Regions from separate parts of the Geodermatophilus sp. SYSU D00867 genome, predicted to be linked through region 2. Evidence: riboswitches for the same ligand, from Rfam matches in the RefSeq annotation. Region 2 holds a riboswitch; the other holds the start of a gene.

Region 1 (8,818 bases), on a different contig from region 2:
TTCGGGCTGTCGATCGGCACGGTGCGCGCCGGCGACTGGGCCTCCAGCGTGCCCGACCGGCTGGTCGCCGAGGGCCGCTACGGCGTGCGGCTGGGCGAGCCGGTCGAGGCGGCCCGCGCGGCGTTCGAGGAGCGGCTGGGGGCGTTCTGCGCCGGGCACCCGTGGCTGGCCACGCACCCGGTGCAGGTCACGTGGACCGGGGGCGCGTTCGCCAGCGGGCAGCTGCCGGCGGGCCACGAGCTGCTCGGGCAGGTCCGGGGCGCCGTCGTCGACGCGGGCGGGGCGCCGCCGCCGGAGCGGGCGGTGGCGGCCGGCACCGACCTGCGGCTGTACGCGGCCGCGGGCGTCCCCGCGCTGCACCTGGGCCCGGGCGACCTGCACCTCGCGCACGGCCCGGCCGAGCGGGTGCCGGTGGCCGACGTGACCGCCGTGGCCCGCGCGCTGGCGCTGCTCACCCTGCGCCGCTGCGGGGTCGCGTGATCGCCTACGAGGACTTCGCGGCCCTGACCGGCGACTCCCCCGCCGCGCGCGACGAGTGGGCCGCCGTCGTCGCCGCGTGGAGCGAGCCGCACCGCCGCTACCACGACCTGCACCACCTGGCCGCCGTCCTCGGGCTGGTCGGCGCGCTCGGCCCGGCCGCGGACGACCCGGCCGCCGTCGCGCTGGCCGCCTGGTACCACGACGTGGTCTACGACCCCCGTCGCGGCGACAACGAGCAGGCCAGCGCCGGGCGGGCGCGCGCGGGGCTGGCCGGCCTGGTGCCTCCGGAGCGGCTGGACGAGGTGGTCCGGCTGGTGCTGCTGACCGCCGGCCACGACGCGGCCGACGGCGACGCGAACGGCGCCGTCCTCTGCGACGCCGACCTCGCCGTCCTCGCCGGGCCGCCCGAGGCGTACGCCGCCTACGCCTCGGCCGTCCGCGAGGAGTACGGGCACCTGTCCGACGAGGTGTTCACCGCCGGGCGGATCGCCGTCCTGGAGGCCCTGCTGGCGCTGCCGGCGCTCTACCGGCTGCCGGCGACGCGGGACTGGGAGCCGCGGGCACGGGCCAACCTCGCCGCCGAGCTCACCCTGCTGCGCGGTCGCGCTTCCTGACCCGCAGGCCCGCGGCCGTCAGCCGGGCGAGCAGCTCGCGCGCCCCGACCGGCTCGGCGCCGGCGGCCACCGCGACGTCGTAGAGGTCCTCGGGGACGTCGTAGTGGTCGCCCTGGAACGCCCGGCGCGGGATGCCGAGCTCGGCGGCCACGAAGGCGTGCAGCTCGTCGTGCGACACGTCGCTGACCAGGTGCGACCAGCGGCGCCCCCGCCACGGCCAGACGGGACTGTCGATCAGCACGGCCACGGGTGCAGTCTGCCCGGCGACTAGCGTCGTCGACGTGAGCGAGCAGATCCGCTGGGGCATCGTGGGGCCGGGACGCATCGCGCAGAGCGTGATGGGCGACTTCGCGCACGTGGAGGGCGCGCGGCCGGTGGCCGTGGCGTCCCGCTCGGCCGACCGGGCGCAGGCGTTCGCGCAGCAGCACGGGTTGGAGCGCGCCTACGGCTCCTACGCGGAGGTCCTCGCCGACCCCGACGTCGACGTCCTCTACGTCGCCACCCCGCACCCGCAGCACCACGCGGTCGCGCTCGCCGCGATCGAGGCGGGCAAGGCGCTGCTGGTGGAGAAGACGTTCACCGCCACCACCGCGGGCGCGCGGGAGGTGGTGGCGGCGGCCCGCGAGGCCGGCGTCTTCGTCATGGAGGCGATGTGGACGCGGTTCCAGCCGGCCGTCGTCCGCATGCGGGAGCTGGTCGCCGACGGCGCGATCGGCGAGGTGCGCTCGGTGCAGGCCGACCTCGGCGTCGACCGCGCCTACGACCCCGCCGACCGGCTGTTCGCCCTCGAGCTCGGCGGCGGCGCGCTGCTCGACCTCGGCGTCTACGTCGTCTCCTTCGCCCAGATGCTGCTGGGCGCCCCCGACACCGTCACCGCCGCCGGGTCCACCTACCCCACCGGCGCCGACGCCGAGGCGGCGCTGCTGCTCGGCTGGGAGGACGGCCGCTCGGCCACGCTGACCACCTCGCTGCGCTACCCGACGCCGGGGCAGGCGCGGGTGTTCGGCACCGGCGGCTGGATCGACGTCCTCCCCCGCTTCCACCACCCGGCCACGATCGTGCTGCACCGCACCGGCGCCGAGCCCGAGGAGATCACCCGCCCGGCGGCCGGGGTCGGGTACTCGCACGAGCTCGCCGAGGTCACGCGGTGCCTGCAGGAGGGGCGCACCGAGTCCGCGGTCGTGCCGCTGGCCGACACCCTCGCCGTGCAGGAGGTCCTGGGGCGCGCCGCGGAGCAGCTCGGGGTGCGGCACCGCGAGGACCCGCACGTCCTCGGCTGATCAGGCGGCGGCCCACGCCGCGCCGCTCGCCTCCTCCGGCGTCGGCACCCGGGTGGGCGTGCGGCCGGCCCGGCGGACCGCGCCGGCCAGGGTGACCGCGTCGACGACGGCGGCGCCGCCCGGGTCGTTGTTCAGGTACACGAACACGTCCTCGTCGTCGGTGTACGCCTCCGCCAGACGCTGCGCCCACTGGTCGAGCACGGCCGGGGGGTAGGCCCAGCCCTCGGCGCCGGTGTGCAGGCGCAGGTAGCCCCAGCCCGCCGTCCGCCACAGCGGCGTGACCGGCCGCTCGGCGCGGTCGGCCCAGCACAGCGCGGCGCCGTAGCGCTCCAGCAGCGCCCGGACCTCGTCGGTCCACCAGCTCTCGTGCCGGGGCTCGACCGCGACCCGGATGCCCGGTGGGAAGCAGGCGAGGCAGTCGCGCAGCAGCCCGGCGTCGGCCCGCAGCGTGGGGGGCAGCTGCAGCAGGACGACGTCGAGGCGGTCGCCGAGGCCCGCGGCGTGCTCCACCAGCCGGGCCACCGGCTCCTCGGGCTCGCGCAGCCGCTTGACGTGGGTGAGGAAGCGGCTGGCCTTGACCGCCCAGCGGTAGTCGGGCGGGGTGCGCTCGCGCCAGGCGGCGAAGGTGTCGCGCTCGGGCAGCCGGTAGAACGCGGCGTTGCTCTCCACGGTGGCGAAGTGCCGGGCGTGGTGCTCCAGCCACAGCCGCTGCGGCAGGCGCTGCGGGTAGAAGCGGCCGCGCCAGTCGCGGTACTGCCACCCCGAGGTCCCGATCACCACGGCCACGACGTCGGCCTACCCTGCGCGCTCGTGCCCGACGCACCCGCCCGCTCCGAGGACCCCTGCATCGACGCCCGCGACCACCAGGCGCTCGCCGACCGGTGGTGCGCCGCACCGGGCCACGTCCGCCGCGACACCCTGCCCGACGGCACGCCACGCGAGCACGACTGGCCCGTGCCGATCGAGGACCCCACCGGCGCGGGGCCGCTGATCCGGCTCCACCCGGTGCACGAGGAGCAGCTGGTCGAGAACCGCGTGCACCTCGACGTCGTCGCCGACTCCGCGGCGCTGCAGGCCGCCGGCGCCACGGTGGTGCGGGCCTCGGACGACCGGCCGGGCCACGAGCCTGAGGAGGACGCCGGCGAGATCGGCTGGGACGTCCTCGCCGACCCCGAGGGCGACGGGCTCTGCTGCTTCCCGCCGCCGCGGGGCTGACCCGCCGCCGGCAACTGCGGGGAAGTCGTCCCCTGCGGCCCGGCCGGGACGTCGTCTTCCCCGCACCTGCGCGCCATCGGCGTGATCACCTCGGCTGCAGCGGGCTCCCGAGTGCCGGGAGACCCTGCTGGACCAGGAGTGATCACAGGGGCGCCGGTCAGAGCCGGCGCCGACCCGCCGGCCGGCCGGCCAGTGCCCAGAGCGGTGTCCGGTCAGGCTCACCACGCGCAGAGCGGTCGACCGCCTCCGCGTCGGCGGCGGCGACGTCCTCCGCGGTGTGCCGCGTCACTTCCGCCCCGCTCATCGCGCTGGACCGGCGCCTCGACACCGGTGCCGTGCCCCTCGAGGAGCGCGAGCCACCCACCGTGCCGCTCCTCCAGTCGCACGTCCTGCGCGATCCGACGTGCCACGGGCGCGGGGCACCCCGCATCGTGCAGGGCATCCTCCAGCGCCCCGAGCATCCACGCCTGCCGCACCGGGACCTCGGACACGACGTCACCCCAGGGGCGCTGAGGCCGGACGCCCCACGGGGCCGGACACACGCTGGGCGCCCGCTCCGCCGTCGGAAGAGGGCGTCCACCGCGTGTCCGGCCCCGTGGACGCCGACAGGGGCGGCCCCGCGCGATGCGGGACCGCCCCTGCCGGGCGTTGCTGGTGTTGCGAGGGGGCGGGACTCAGAAGTCCATGCCGCCCATGCCGCCGTCGCCACCGGGCATGGCCGGGGCGGCCTTCTCCGGCTTGTCGGCGATGACGGCCTCGGTGGTGAGGAAGAGCGCCGCGATGGAGGCGGCGTTCTGCAGCGCCGAGCGGGTGACCTTGGCCGGGTCGATGATGCCGGCCGCGACCAGGTCCACGTACTCGCCGGTGGCGGCGTTGAGGCCGTGGCCCACCTCGGAGTTGCGCACCTTCTCCGCCACGACGCCGCCCTCGAGGCCGGCGTTGACGGCGATCTGCTTCAGCGGCGCCTCGAGCGCGACGCGCACGATGTTGGCACCGGTGGCCTCGTCACCCTCGAGGTCCAGCTTCTCGAACGCGACGGCGGTGGCCTGCGCCAGGGCGACGCCACCACCGGCGACGATGCCCTCCTCGACGGCGGCCTTGGCGTTGCGCACCGCGTCCTCGATGCGGTGCTTGCGCTCCTTGAGCTCGACCTCGGTCGCGGCGCCGGCCTTGATGACGGCGACGCCACCGGCCAGCTTGGCCAGGCGCTCCTGCAGCTTCTCGCGGTCGTAGTCGGAGTCCGACTTCTCGATCTCGGCGCGGATCTGGTTCACCCGGCCGGCGATCTGGTCGCTGTCACCCGAGCCCTCGACGATCGTCGTCTCGTCCTTGGTGACGACGACCTTGCGGGCGCGGCCCAGGAGGGAGACGTCGGCGGTGTCGAGCTTGAGGCCGACCTCCTCGCTGATGACCTGGCCACCGGTGAGGATGGCGATGTCGGTCAGCATGGCCTTGCGGCGGTCACCGAAGCCGGGGGCCTTGACGGCGACCGACTTGAAGGTGCCGCGGATCTTGTTCACGACCAGGGTCGCGAGGGCCTCGCCCTCGACGTCCTCGGCGATGATGGCCAGCGGCTTGCCCGACTGCATGACCTTCTCCAGCAGCGGGAGCAGGTCCTTGACCGAGCTGATCTTCGAGTTGACGACGAGCACGTACGGGTCGTCGAGGACGGCCTCCATGCGCTCGGCGTCGGTGACGAAGTAGGGCGAGATGTAGCCCTTGTCGAAGCGCATGCCCTCGGTGAGCTCGAGCTCGAGGCCGAAGGTGTTGCTCTCCTCGACGGTGATGACGCCTTCCTTGCCGACCTTGTCCATCGCCTCGGCGATGAGCTCACCGATGGCGGCGTCGGCGGCGGAGATCGACGCGGTGGCGGCGATCTGCTCCTTGGTCTCGACGTCCTTGGCGGTCGAGAGGAGGTACTCGGTGACCGAGGCGACGGCCTTCTCGATGCCCTTCTTCAGGGCCATCGGGTTGGCGCCGGCGGCGACGTTGCGCAGACCCTCGCGGACGAGCGCCTGGGCCAGCACGGTGGCGGTGGTGGTGCCGTCACCCGCGACGTCGTCGGTCTTCTTCGCGACCTCCTTGACCAGCTCGGCGCCGATCTTCTCCCAGGGGTCCTCGAGCTCGATCTCCTTGGCGATGCTCACACCGTCGTTGGTGATGGTGGGAGCGCCCCACTTCTTCTCGAGGACGACGTTGCGGCCCTTGGGGCCGAGCGTCACCTTGACGGCGTCGGCGAGGGTGTTCATGCCCCGCTCGAGACCGCGGCGCGCCTCTTCCTCGAAGGCGATCATCTTGGCCATGTGGTGATGTCCTCCATGCATGGATCGCTGCACGGCCGGGACCGGCGCCCGCGACGGACGACACCGGCGCGGCGGGCTCCCATGTGGCCCGCGCTCCTGTGCCTCACCGTTCCGACCTGATTGGCACTCGGCACTGTCGAGTGCCAACCGGAAGTCTGGCACTCGCCCCTGCCGAGTGCAAGAACGGGGGGTGGGTGCCGCCTGTTCCCGGTCGGGCCGGCGGCGGGGGCGGTGGTCCGGGAACGGCTGCGGCCCGGCTCCCGCGGAGGGAACCGGGCCGCAGCACGGAGGTGGGGAGGTGCTCAGGCGACGCGGACCGAGTCGGCCTGCGGACCCTTCTCGCCCTGGACGACCTCGAAGGTCACCCGCTGGCCCTCGTCGAGGCTCTTGTACCCGTCCATCTGGATGGCCGAGTAGTGGACGAAGACGTCCTGGCCGCCGTCGACGGCGATGAAGCCGAAGCCCTTCTCGGCGTTGAACCACTTCACGGTGCCCTGTGCCACGTGTGCTCCCACGTTGGTGCGTGCGGACGGTCCCCGTGATCCGGGGACCGGGGTACAGCTCTTCCGCCCGTCGGACACGTGCGTGGAACTGACGACCGCGCGAGACGGTACAACAGGCACGCCGCTGTGGGGAGATCCTGGACACACGACTCGGGGACGATCCGGGGGGACGTCACCCGCCGGATCGACGTCGCCCGCGAGCCTACGCCTCCCGCGGGGGCTCAGCCGATGAGCCCCGCGGACCGGACCGACCGCAGCGACGGCTCCACCCGGTGGGTCGGGCCGACCACCGGCAGCAGCGGGTCGAGGGTCTTGAGGCCCTCGCCGGTGTTGAGGACGACGGTCTCCCGGCTCGGGTCCAGCCGCCCGTCCTCGACCAGCTGGCGCAGCACCGCGACGGTCACGCCGCCGGCGGTCTCGGCGAAGACGCCGGTGGTGCGGGCGAGGTCGCGGATGCCCTGGACGATCTGCTCGTCGCCGACCCGGCCGACGGCGCCGCCGGTGCGGCGGATGGCGTCGAGCGCGTACGGGCCGTCGGCGGGGTTGCCGATGTTCAGCGACTTGGCGATCCCGGTGGGCTTGACCGGCTTGACGACGTCCCAGCCGTTGTCGAAGGCGGTGGCGATCGGGTCGCAGCCGGCCGACTGGGCGCCGAAGACCCGCCACTCGGTGTCCGCGACGATCCCGGCCTTCACCAGCTCCCGCCAGGCCTTGTCCACCTTGGTGAGCAGCGAGCCCGACGCCATCGGGATGACGACCTGCGCCGGGATCCGCCAGCCGAGCTGCTCGGCGATCTCGTAGCCCATCGTCTTGGAGCCCTCGGCGTAGTAGGGCCGCACGTTCTGGTTGACGAAGGCGGTGTCCTCGAACTCGTCGGTCTCGGCGAGCTCGCTGGTCAGCCGGTTGACGTCGTCGTAGGACCCGTCGACGGCGACCAGCGTCTGGCCGTAGACCGCCGACTGCACGACCTTGCCGGGCTCGAGGTCGGACGGGATGAAGACGAACGACGGCAGGCCCGCGCGGGCGGCGTGCGCGGCCACCGAGTTGGCCAGGTTGCCGGTGGAGGCCGCGGCGATCTTGCGGTAGCCCAGCCCCTTCGCGGCGGTGGCGGCGAGGCTGACCACGCGGTCCTTGAACGAGTGCGTGGGGTTGGCCGAGTCGTCCTTGACCCACAGCCCGCCGGTGATGCCGAGCTCGGCGGCGAGCCGGTCGGCGCGGACCAGCGGGGTCATGCCCGGGTCGAGGGACACGCGGTCGGCCGGGTCCTGGCCCACCGGCAGCAGCGCGGCGTAGCGCCAGATGTTCTGCGGGCCGGCCTCGATCTGCTCGCGGGTGACGGCGGCCATGAGCTCGGGGTCGTAGTCGACCTCGAGCGGGCCGAAGCACTGGGCGCAGGCGTGCTCGGCGACGAGCCCGAAGGTGGCGCCGCAGTTGCGACAGACGAGGCCACGGGCGGGGCTGGGCGGCACGGGGCCGCCGGCCGAGCTGTCGGCCTGCAGGGAACCGGGTGCGGTCAGGGTCATGCGACGACTACCTCCTCATCTTCCCCGCGTCGGGCCGTCGAGCCGCGCGGGACGGAATTGGCACCTCTCGCCGCTCGCGCGAGCGCGGTTGCCGGGGCTTCACCGGGCCGTGTCCCTCTGCCCCTCTGGATGAGTGGAACGGGCCCGACTCTACCCGGCTGCCGGGACCGCCCCCGGCCCCGGCCATGCTGGGCGCCGTGGCAGCGCGCATCGTCTACACCGACCTCGACGGCACGATGGTCGGACCGCGGGGGTCCTTCTGGCACGCCGCCGACGGCTCCCCCACCGCCGAGCCGGCCGCGGCCCTGCTGGAGCTGCACACCGCCGGGGTCGCGCTGGTGATCGTCAGCGGGCGCACCGCCGACCAGGTCACCGAGGCGGGGCGGATCTTCGCCGCCGACGGCGCGATCGCCGAGCTGGGCTCGCTGGTGACGTGGAAGGGCGGCCGGGAGCGGCACGGGCTGACCGGCGAGCTGCCCGAGGAGTACGCCGGCCGCACGCCGATGGACGTGATGGCCGAGCTCGGCGTCGTCGACGCGCTGTGCGCCGCCCACCCCGGCCGGCTCGAGTGGCACGCGCCCTGGCACACCACGCACGACGGCGACGCGCTGCTGCGCGGGTTCGTGGACCCGCTCGCCGTCGACGCGTGGCTGGCCGAGCGCGGGTTGGGCTGGCTGACGCTCAAGGACAACGGCGCGATCCCCGCCTCGGCCCGGCTGCGGCTGGCGCCGGAGGGGCAGCTGGCCCGCGTCTACCACCTCATGCCGCGCGGCATCTCCAAGGGCGCGGCGATCGCCTGGGACCTCGAGCGGCGCGGCGTCGACCCGGCGGACGCCGTCGCGATCGGCGACAGCGCCAGCGACCTGGAGATGGCGCCCGCCGTCGGCCGGCTGTGGATCA
Region 2 (8,818 bases):
ACCGTCCGCCGCGACGGGCTGGCCGCCCGCGGCACCGACTGGCCCGCCGAGGAGGAGGAGGCGTTCAAGGCGCCGATCCGCGGCCAGTACGAGGCCCAGGGCAACCCCTACTACTCGACGGCGCGGCTGTGGGACGACGGCGTCCTCGACCCCGCCGACACCCGCACCGTCCTCGGCCTGGCGCTGTCCGCGTGCGCGCAGGCCCCCCTCGACGACGTCGCCTACGGCGTCTTCCGGATGTGACCGCCGTGTTCGACACCGTCCTCGTCGCCAACCGGGGCGAGATCGCCGTCCGCGTCGTCCGGACGCTGCGCCGGCTCGGCATCCGCTCGGTCGCCGTCTACAGCGACGCCGACGCCGGCGCCCCGCATGTCCGCGCCGCCGACGTCGCCTACCGGCTCGGCCCCGCCCCGGCCGCGGAGAGCTACCTGTCGGTGGAGCGCGTGGTCGAGGCGTGCCTCGCCACCGGCGCGCAGGCCGTGCACCCCGGCTACGGCTTCCTCTCGGAGAACCCGGCCCTGGCCGCCGCGCTGGCCGACGCCGGCGTCGTGTTCGTCGGCCCGCCGGCCGAGGCGATCCGGGTGATGGGCGACAAGATCACCGCCAAGAAGACCGTGGTCGCCTCGGGCGTGCCGGTCGTCCCCGGCATCGCCGAGCCCGGCCTCACCGACGACGACCTGGTGGCCGCCGCCCCCGGGATCGGGTTCCCGGTGCTGGTCAAGCCCTCGGCGGGCGGCGGCGGCAAGGGCATGCGGGTGGTCGAGGACGCCGCCGGCCTGCCCGCGGCGCTGGCGTCGGCCCGCCGGGAGGCGCGTGCGGCGTTCGGCGACGACACGCTGTTCCTCGAGCGGTTCGTGCAGCGGCCGCGGCACGTCGAGGTGCAGGTGCTCGCCGACGCGCACGGCGCGGTCGTGCACCTCGGCGAGCGCGAGTGCAGCCTGCAGCGGCGGCACCAGAAGGTGGTCGAGGAGGCGCCGTCGCCGCTGCTGGACGCGGCCACCCGCGAGCGGATCGGCGCGGCGGCCTGCGCCACCGCCCGCAGCGTCGGCTACACCGGCGCGGGCACCGTGGAGTTCATCGTGTCGGCCGACCGGCCCGACGAGTTCTTCTTCATGGAGATGAACACCCGGCTGCAGGTCGAGCACCCGGTCACCGAGCTGGTCACCGGCCTGGACCTGGTCGAGCAGCAGCTGCGGGTGGCGGCCGGGGAGCCGCTGCCGTTCACCCAGGACGACGTCGCGCTGACCGGCTGGGCGGTCGAGGCGCGGGTCTACGCCGAGGACCCCGCCCGCGGCTTCCTGCCCACCGGCGGGCGGGTGCTGGCGCTGGCCGAGCCCGCCGGCGCCCGCGTGGACTCCGGTGTCGCCGCCGGCACCGTCGTCGGCTCGGACTACGACCCGATGCTGGCCAAGGTGGTCGCCGCCGGCCCCGACCGCGCCACGGCACTGGCCGCGCTGGACCGGGCGCTCGCGGAGACCGCGGTGCTCGGCGTGACCACCAACGTCGGGTTCGTGCGGTCGCTGCTCGCCGAGCCCGCGGTCCGCGCCGGGGACCTGGACACCGCGCTGCTCGACCGGTTCGCCGCCGCCTGGGAGCCGCCCGCCGTCCCCGACGACGCCGTCCTCGCCGCCGCCGCGCACGTGTGGCTGGCCGCCTGGGCCGCCGCCGACCCGGCCGACCCGTGGAGCGCGCCCACCGGCTTCCGCGCCGGCGCGCCGTCCGCGCCGTTCGTCGTCCGGCTGGAGGCCGGCGGCCGGCAGCGGACGGTGACGCTGACCGGCACGCCCGCCGCCGCGCGCGCCGGCCTCGACGGCGCCGACGCCGGGCCGCTGAGCTGCGCGCCCGAGGACGGCGGCCTGGCGCTGGTGCGCGCGGGCGTGCGGTCGCACTGCCGGGTGGCCGAGGACGGCGACGCGCTGTTCGTGCACGCCGGCGGCGCCGACTGGCCGCTGCGCCGGGCCCGGCGGCCGGTGCTGCGGCCGGACGCCGCCGCGCACGCCCCCGAGCTGACCAGCCCGATGCCCGGCACGGTGATCGCCACCCCGGCGTCCGGCGGGCAGCCGGTCGGCGCGGGCGACCCGGTGGTCGTCGTCGAGGCGATGAAGATGGAGCACACGCTGCGCGCCCCGGCCGACGGCGTCGTCGACCTGCTCGTCGCCCCCGGCGACCGCGTCGCCCTCGACCAGGTGCTGGCCCGGCTCACCCCGGCCTGAGTTCCGCGGCCAGGGGTGCGCCGGGTCGGGAGGTCCCGACTGCGTGCCGCCCGGGACCGCGACGGGCCGCGACGGGGACCAGCCCGGCACGGGTCGCTCGATCGGCCCTACGCGGGCACCGGCCGCGACGCCAGGATGGAGGTCCGGAGATCGTCCAGGGCACGGTGCCGGGCGCCGGCCAGCGACGGTTCCGCCGTGGCCCGGGCGACCTGGAGCGGCACGCCCCGCGGCTGGTGTGCCAGCGCCTCCGACACGGCCCTCACGACGGCGGGACGCGGGCCCCACGTACCACCGAGGACGATGAGCCGGGGGTCGGTGAGCGCGACGACGGCCCCGAGTACGCCGCAGATCGCCTCCGCCAGGGCGGCGAGCACGCGGCCCGGCCGGTCACCGGGAGCGTCGACCACGCCCAGCAGGGCGTCGACGTCGACGGCGGTGGAGTCCGGCCGGCGCAGCTGCAGCTCGGCGAAGACCTCGGTGAAGGCGACGGCGCGGCCGTCGGGGCTGCGAGTGAGCACGTGGGCGATCTCGCCGGCGAGGCCGCCGTGCCCGCGGCGGACCTCGCCGTCGGCGACGACGGCGCAGCCGAGTCCCTCACCCAGGTACAGGTACGCGAAGTCCTCGAGCTCCCCCGGGGCCGCGGCCGCGCGCTCGGCGCGGGCGGCCCAGTTGACGTCGTTGTCCACGGTCACCGGCCCGGCGACCAGCGGGGCGAGGACCTCGACCGGGGAGAGCTCACCGACCAGGAACGGCGCGTCCGGCAGGTGCACCAGCCGGCCCGAGCCCCGGTCGACCGGGTCGGCGGCGCTGACCACGGCCGACCGGGCCGGGCCCGGGCCGCCGTCCACGGCGCGGCGGGCCGCCGCCCGCAGCGCCCGAGCCACCTGGTCCGGCTGCGCGGGGCGGCCGACCGCCTCGGCCTCCCGGGCGACGACCCGGCCGTGGACGTCGACGGCCTCGGCGACGACACCCTCCGGGGCGATGCCGAGGACCAGGGCGACCCCGAGGTCGCCGGCGAGCGCGTAGTACGTGCCGATCCGGCCGCGGCCGGTGGTGCGCTCACCGGTGTCGCGCAGCAGCCCCGCCTCGGTCAGCCGGCGCACGCTCTCGCCGACGGTGGGCTTGGAGATGCCGGTGCGGGCGGCGATCTCGGCGCGGGTCAGCCGGCCCCGGTCGATCAGCGCGCGGAGGACGTGCTCGTCGGTCAGCGAGCGGAGCAGCTCCAGCGACGGCTTGGCCGGGGTCATGCGGACGAGTCTAGTAAGGACTGTTGCCTGGAACGCGCGGCTGCTCTAGGGTCCCACTCAAGTAAGGAGTCCTTCCTGAACGGAGTGAGCACCGTGACCCTCACCGCCTCCCCCACCCCGTACGCGCGGCACCTGCCGCCGCTGCCGCACTGGGAGACCCCCCCGGAGGACCTGAAGGCCGCGATCCGGGAGATCAAGCCGGCGCTGCGGGCGCGCATCGCCGCCTCCGGTCGCACGGTGGAGGAGGTCTTCGCCGTCGTCGAGGCCCGCATCGCCGCCGCGGTCGCCGAGATCGAGGCGGCGAAGGCGCGCGGTGAGCAGATCTGGCCGGTTCTCGACTACGCCGACATCGAGGCGGGACGGTCTCCGCCGACGAGCTCGCGACGCTCCGCCGCCGCGGCTGCCTGGTCGTCCGCGGGCACTTCCCCCGCGAGCAGGCGCTGGCCTGGGACGCCGGCATCGTCGACTACGTCGAGAGCAACCGCTTCTTCGAGGACTACCGCGGCCCGGGCGACGACTTCTTCGGCAGCGTCGGCTCCAAGCCCGAGATCTACCCCGTCTACTGGTCCCCGCCCCAGATGGAGGCCCGGCAGAGCGACCGCATGGCCCGGGTGCAGGGCTTCCTCAACGCGCTGTGGACGTCCGAGTCCGACGGCGTCCGGTGGTTCGACCCGGACCGCGACTCGCTCTACCCCGACCGCATCCGCCGCCGCCCGCCGGGCGCGGACTCCGGCGGCCTGGGCACCCACCTCGACCCCGGCACGCTCGACCTGTGGATGACCGAGGCCTACCAGAAGGCCTTCCGGCACCTGTTCGACGGCACCGTCGAGGCCTACGACCCGTACGACGCCGCCTACCGCACCGCCGGCCCGCAGTACCCCGGCTCCACCATGTGCTCGGCGTTCCGCACCTTCCAGGGGTGGACCGCGCTGTCGGACATGGACCACGACCAGGGCGTGCTGCACACCGTGCCGATCCCCGAGGCGATGGCCTACCTGATGCTGCGCCCGCTGCTGCCCGACGTCCCCGACGACGACATGTGCGGCGTCACCACCAACCAGGTCTTCCCGGCCAGCGAGAAGTGGCACTCCCTGCTGCTGCGCGCCGCCAGCGGCATCCCCGACGTCCGCGCCGGCGACTCCGTCTGGTGGCACTGCGACATGATCCACTCGGTCGCCCCGGTCACCGACCAGCAGGGATGGGGCAACGTCATGTACGTCCCCGCCGCCCCCTGGTGCCCGCGCAACGAGGCCTACGCCGCCTCCGTGCGTGACGCGTTCCTCACCGGCTCCAGCCCCACCGACTTCCCCGCCGAGCACTACGAGCGCACCTGGGCGAACCGGTTCACCCCCGACCAGCTCAACGACACCGGCCGGCGCGGGCTCGGCCTCGCCTGACCCACCCCCGCCCGAGCCGCGGCGCGGCAGGATGCCCGGCATGGTGCTGGGGCTGCGACGACCGGTCGTGCAGGCGCCGATGGCCGGCGGGCCGTCGACGGTGGAACTGGCCGCGGCGGTGTCCGGGGCCGGTGGCCTGGGCTTCCTCGCCGCCGGCTACCGGACGCCGGACGCGGTGCGCGAGGAGGTCCGCGCCGTCCGGGCGCGGACCCGGGAGCGGTTCGGCGTCAACGTCTTCGTCCCGGGGCCGCCCGCCGACGAGGGCGCCCTGCGCCGCTACGCCGAGCGGCTGCGGCCCGAGGCGCGGCGGTGGGGCGTGGACCTCGGCGAGCCCCGCGCCGACGACGACGCGTGGGAGGCCAAGGTCGCCGTCCTCGCCGAGGAGCGGGTGCCAGTGGTGTCGTTCACCTTCGGCCTGCCGCGGCCGGACATGGTCGCCGCGCTGCACGACGCCGGCGCCACCGTGCTGGTCACCGTCACCTCGCCGGAGGACGCCCTCCCCGCCCGCGACGCCGGCGCGGACGCGCTGGTGGTGCAGGGGGTCGAGGCCGGCGGCCACCGCGGCGGCCTCCGCGACGAGGACGGGGCGGGCGAGTACGGGCTGCTGCCGCTGCTGCGGCTGGTCGCCCGGGCGGTGGACCTGCCGATGGTCGCCGCCGGCGGGATCGTCGACGGCCCCTCGGTCGCGGCGGTGCTCGTCGCGGGCGCGGAGGCCGCGCAGCTGGGCACGGCGTTCCTGCTGTGCCCCGAGGCCGGGACCGGCGCGGCGCACCGGGCGGCGCTGGGCGCCGGCCGGCCGACGGCGCTCACCCGCGCGTTCAGCGGCCGGCGCGCCCGCGGGCTGGTCAACCGCTTCCTCGCCGAGCACACCGCCGCGGCTCCGGCCGCCTACCCGCACGTCCACCACCTGACGACGCCGTTGCGCGCGGCGGCCCGGCAGGCCGGCGACCCGGAGGCCATCAGCATGTGGGCCGGGCAGGCGTACGCGCTGGCCGAGGCGCTGCCCGCCGGGGAGCTGGTCGCCCGCCTCGCCGACGACGCCGCGGCCGCCCTCGCGCACCCCCGGCCCAGCACCTCCTGACCGGGCGCTAGGGTTCCGCGCAGGCTCACGAGAGGCAGCGACAAGTACCTGGCTGGCTGCCCGGCAACCTCTCCTCCGTCCGAGGTGCTCCCAGGGGAAGAGCCGGCCGCGCGGCGCCCGCCGCGCGGCAAGACGGAGCCCTCCGTGCGCCGCGGGGTCTCCGCGAGCGAGAGGAGACGGCGCCGTGCCCGACCAGCAGAGCTGGAGCTTCGAGACCCGGCAGATCCACGCCGGGACCAGCCCCGACCCCACCACCGGGGCCCGCGCCCTGCCGATCTACGCCACGACCAGCTACCAGTTCCGCGACGCCCAGCACGCCGCCGACCTGTTCGCGCTGGCCGAGATGGGCAACATCTACACGCGGATCATGAACCCGACGCAGGACGCGCTCGAGCAGCGCGTGGCCTCCCTCGAGGGCGGCGTCGCCGCGCTCGCGGTGGCCAGCGGCCAGGCCGCCGAGACCCTGGCGATCCTCAACGTCGCCGAGGCCGGCAGCCACGTCGTCGCCTCGGCGTCGCTGTACGGCGGCACCTACAACCTGCTGCACCACTCGCTGCCCAAGCTCGGCGTCGAGGTGTCCTTCGTCGAGGACCCCGACGACCCGGAGAACTGGCAGTCGCTGGTCCGCGAGAACACCAAGGCGTTCTACGGGGAGTCGATCGGCAACCCGAAGGGCGACGTCCTCGACATCTCCGCGGTGTCGGAGGTGGCGCACCGCAACGGCGTGCCGCTGATCGTCGACAACACCATCGCCACGCCGTTCCTCGTGCGCCCGCTCGAGCACGGCGCCGACGTCGTCGTCCACTCGGCCACCAAGTACCTCGGCGGCCACGGCACCGCGATCGCCGGGGTCATCGTCGACGGCGGCAACTTCGACTGGACCCGCGGCCGGTTCCCCGGCTTCACCACGCCGGACCCGACCTACCACGGCGTCGTCTACGCCGACCTCGGCGCGCCCGCCTACGCGCTCAAGGCCCGGGTGCAGCTGCTGCGCGACCTCGGCCCGGCGATCAGCCCGTTCAACGCGTGGCTGGTCGTGCAGGGCATCGAGACCCTGTCGCTGCGCATGGAGCGGCACGTGGCCAACGCCCAGCGGGTGGCCGAGTTCCTCGAGGCGCACGACGAGGTGGAGTCGGTGCACTACGCCGGCCTGCCGTCCTCGCCGTGGCACGCCGCCCAGCAGCGCTACGCCCCGCGCGGCGCCGGCGCGGTGCTGGCGTTCGAGATCCGCGGCGGCGTCGAGGCCGGCAAGCGCTTCGTCGAGGCGCTGGAGCTGCACAGCCACGTGGCCAACATCGGCGACGTCCGCAGCCTGGTCATCCACCCGGCGTCGACGACCCACTCGCAGCTGACGCCGGAGGAGCAGCGGACCACGGGCGTCACGCCCGGCCTGGTGCGCCTGGCCGCCGGACTGGAGGGGATCGAGGACATCCTCGCCGACCTCGAGGCCGGCTTCCGCGCCGCGAAGGGCGCCTGACGTGGGCGGGGTGCGGGACCTCCCGGGGTCCCGCACCCCGCCGCGCACCGGCGGGTGGCGCGACGGCGACCCCGCCGGGGACCGGCTGTTCCTGGACCTGGACGGACCGGTCCGGCTCGAACGCGGCGGGGTGCTGCCCGGCGTCCGGGTGGCCTACGAGACCTGGGGCACGCTCGCCCCCGACGGCGGCAACGCGGTGCTGGTCGAGCACGCGCTCACCGGCGACAGCCACGTCACCGGTCCGGCCGGGCCCGGCCACCCGACGCCGGGCTGGTGGGCGTCGCTGGTCGGACCGGGCGCGGCGCTGGACACCGACCGGTTCTTCGTCGTCTGCGCCAACGTGCTCGGCGGGTGCCAGGGGACGACCGGCCCGTCCTCGACCGCGCCCGACGGCCGGCCGTGGGGACCGCGGTTCCCCGAGGTGACCGTCGGCGACCAGGTGCTGGTCGAGGCGGCGCTGGCCGACACGCTCGGCATCGACCGGTGGGCCGCCGTCGTCGGCGGGTCGATGGGCGGGATGCGGGCGCTGGAGTGGGCGGTCGCGCTGCCCGACCGGGTGGCCGGGCTGTTCTTCCTCGCCTCGGGCGCGGCGGCCACCGCCGACCAGATCGGCACCCAGACCACCCAGCAGGCCGCGATCCGCGCCGACCCGGTCGCCGGGCTCGGCGTCGCCCGGCGGATCGCGCACCTGACCTACCGCAGCGCGTTCGAGCTGGAGGAGCGCTTCGGCGCGGCCGTGCAGGCCGACGGCCGGTTCGCCGTCGCCTCCTACCTGGACCACCACGCCGACAAGCTCACCCGCCGCTTCGACCCCGGCAGCTACCTGGTGCTCACCGAGGCGATGAACACCTGGGACGTCGGCCGCGGCCGGGGCGGGGTGGAGGTGGCGCTGGCCCGGGTGACCGCGCGGGCGGTGGTGGCCGGCGTCGACTCCGACCGGCTCTACCCGCTGGAGCTGCAGCGGCGGGTGGCCGACGCGCTCGGGGTGCCGCTGCGGGTGGTGTCCTCGCCGTACGGGCACGACGGCTTCCTCATCGAGGCGGCCGCCGTCGGCGCGCTCCTCCGCGAGCTGCTCGACGCCTGACGGGGCCGGGGTCCCGGAGCCAGGGCCCCGGGCCCGGTCCGCCGGGATCCCGGGCTCCCGACAGACTGGGCCCGTGGACGACGACCTCGACGCCCTGCGGCCGGCCTGCGACCGCGCCCTGACCGGCCACGGCCCCCAGCGCGCCGCCGACCTGCTGGCCACCATCCCGCCGGACACCGCGCTGGACCGGTACGGCGCGGGCGGCGTCGTCGCGGAGCTCGAGGCGGAGGTCGCGCAGCTGCTGGACAAGCCGGCCGCGGTCTACCTGCCCAGCGGGACGATGGCGCAGCAGGCGGTGCTGCGGGTGCACGCCGGGCGC

What was found. A riboswitch is a leader RNA that binds a small molecule or an ion and turns the genes downstream of it on or off. The one in region 2 is predicted to bind S-adenosylmethionine.
Region 1: it holds a riboswitch for S-adenosylmethionine, as region 2 does, so the genes downstream of both, thrC (threonine synthase) here and ACI8AK_RS06590 (bifunctional o-acetylhomoserine/o-acetylserine sulfhydrylase) in region 2, are expected to answer to the same signal.

Annotation. Positions count from the first base shown of each region.
Region 1 is NZ_JBJGZC010000007.1:125,923-134,740, reverse strand. It holds gene ACI8AK_RS08600 (ArgE/DapE family deacylase) at 1-480, shown strand, start outside; gene ACI8AK_RS08595 (HD domain-containing protein) at 477-1,094, shown strand; gene ACI8AK_RS08590 (DUF4031 domain-containing protein) at 1,066-1,341, opposite strand; gene ACI8AK_RS08585 (Gfo/Idh/MocA family protein) at 1,376-2,374, shown strand; gene ACI8AK_RS08580 (DUF72 domain-containing protein) at 2,375-3,160, opposite strand; gene ACI8AK_RS08575 (VOC family protein) at 3,185-3,589, shown strand; gene groL (chaperonin GroEL) at 4,264-5,892, opposite strand; gene ACI8AK_RS08565 (cold-shock protein) at 6,195-6,395, opposite strand; gene thrC (threonine synthase) at 6,617-7,918, opposite strand; SAM riboswitch class I at 7,931-8,054, opposite strand; gene ACI8AK_RS08555 (HAD family hydrolase) at 8,116-8,818, shown strand, end outside.
Region 2 is NZ_JBJGZC010000005.1:157,947-166,764, reverse strand. It holds gene ACI8AK_RS06615 (carboxyl transferase domain-containing protein) at 1-243, shown strand, start outside; gene ACI8AK_RS06610 (acetyl/propionyl/methylcrotonyl-CoA carboxylase subunit alpha) at 249-2,213, shown strand; gene ACI8AK_RS06605 (ROK family transcriptional regulator) at 2,321-3,460, opposite strand; gene ACI8AK_RS06600 (YbiU family protein) at 3,784-4,857, shown strand; gene ACI8AK_RS06595 (NAD(P)H-dependent flavin oxidoreductase) at 4,898-5,938, shown strand; SAM riboswitch class IV at 5,962-6,078, shown strand; gene ACI8AK_RS06590 (bifunctional o-acetylhomoserine/o-acetylserine sulfhydrylase) at 6,123-7,415, shown strand; gene metX (homoserine O-acetyltransferase MetX) at 7,426-8,499, shown strand; gene ACI8AK_RS06580 (threonine aldolase family protein) at 8,573-8,818, shown strand, end outside.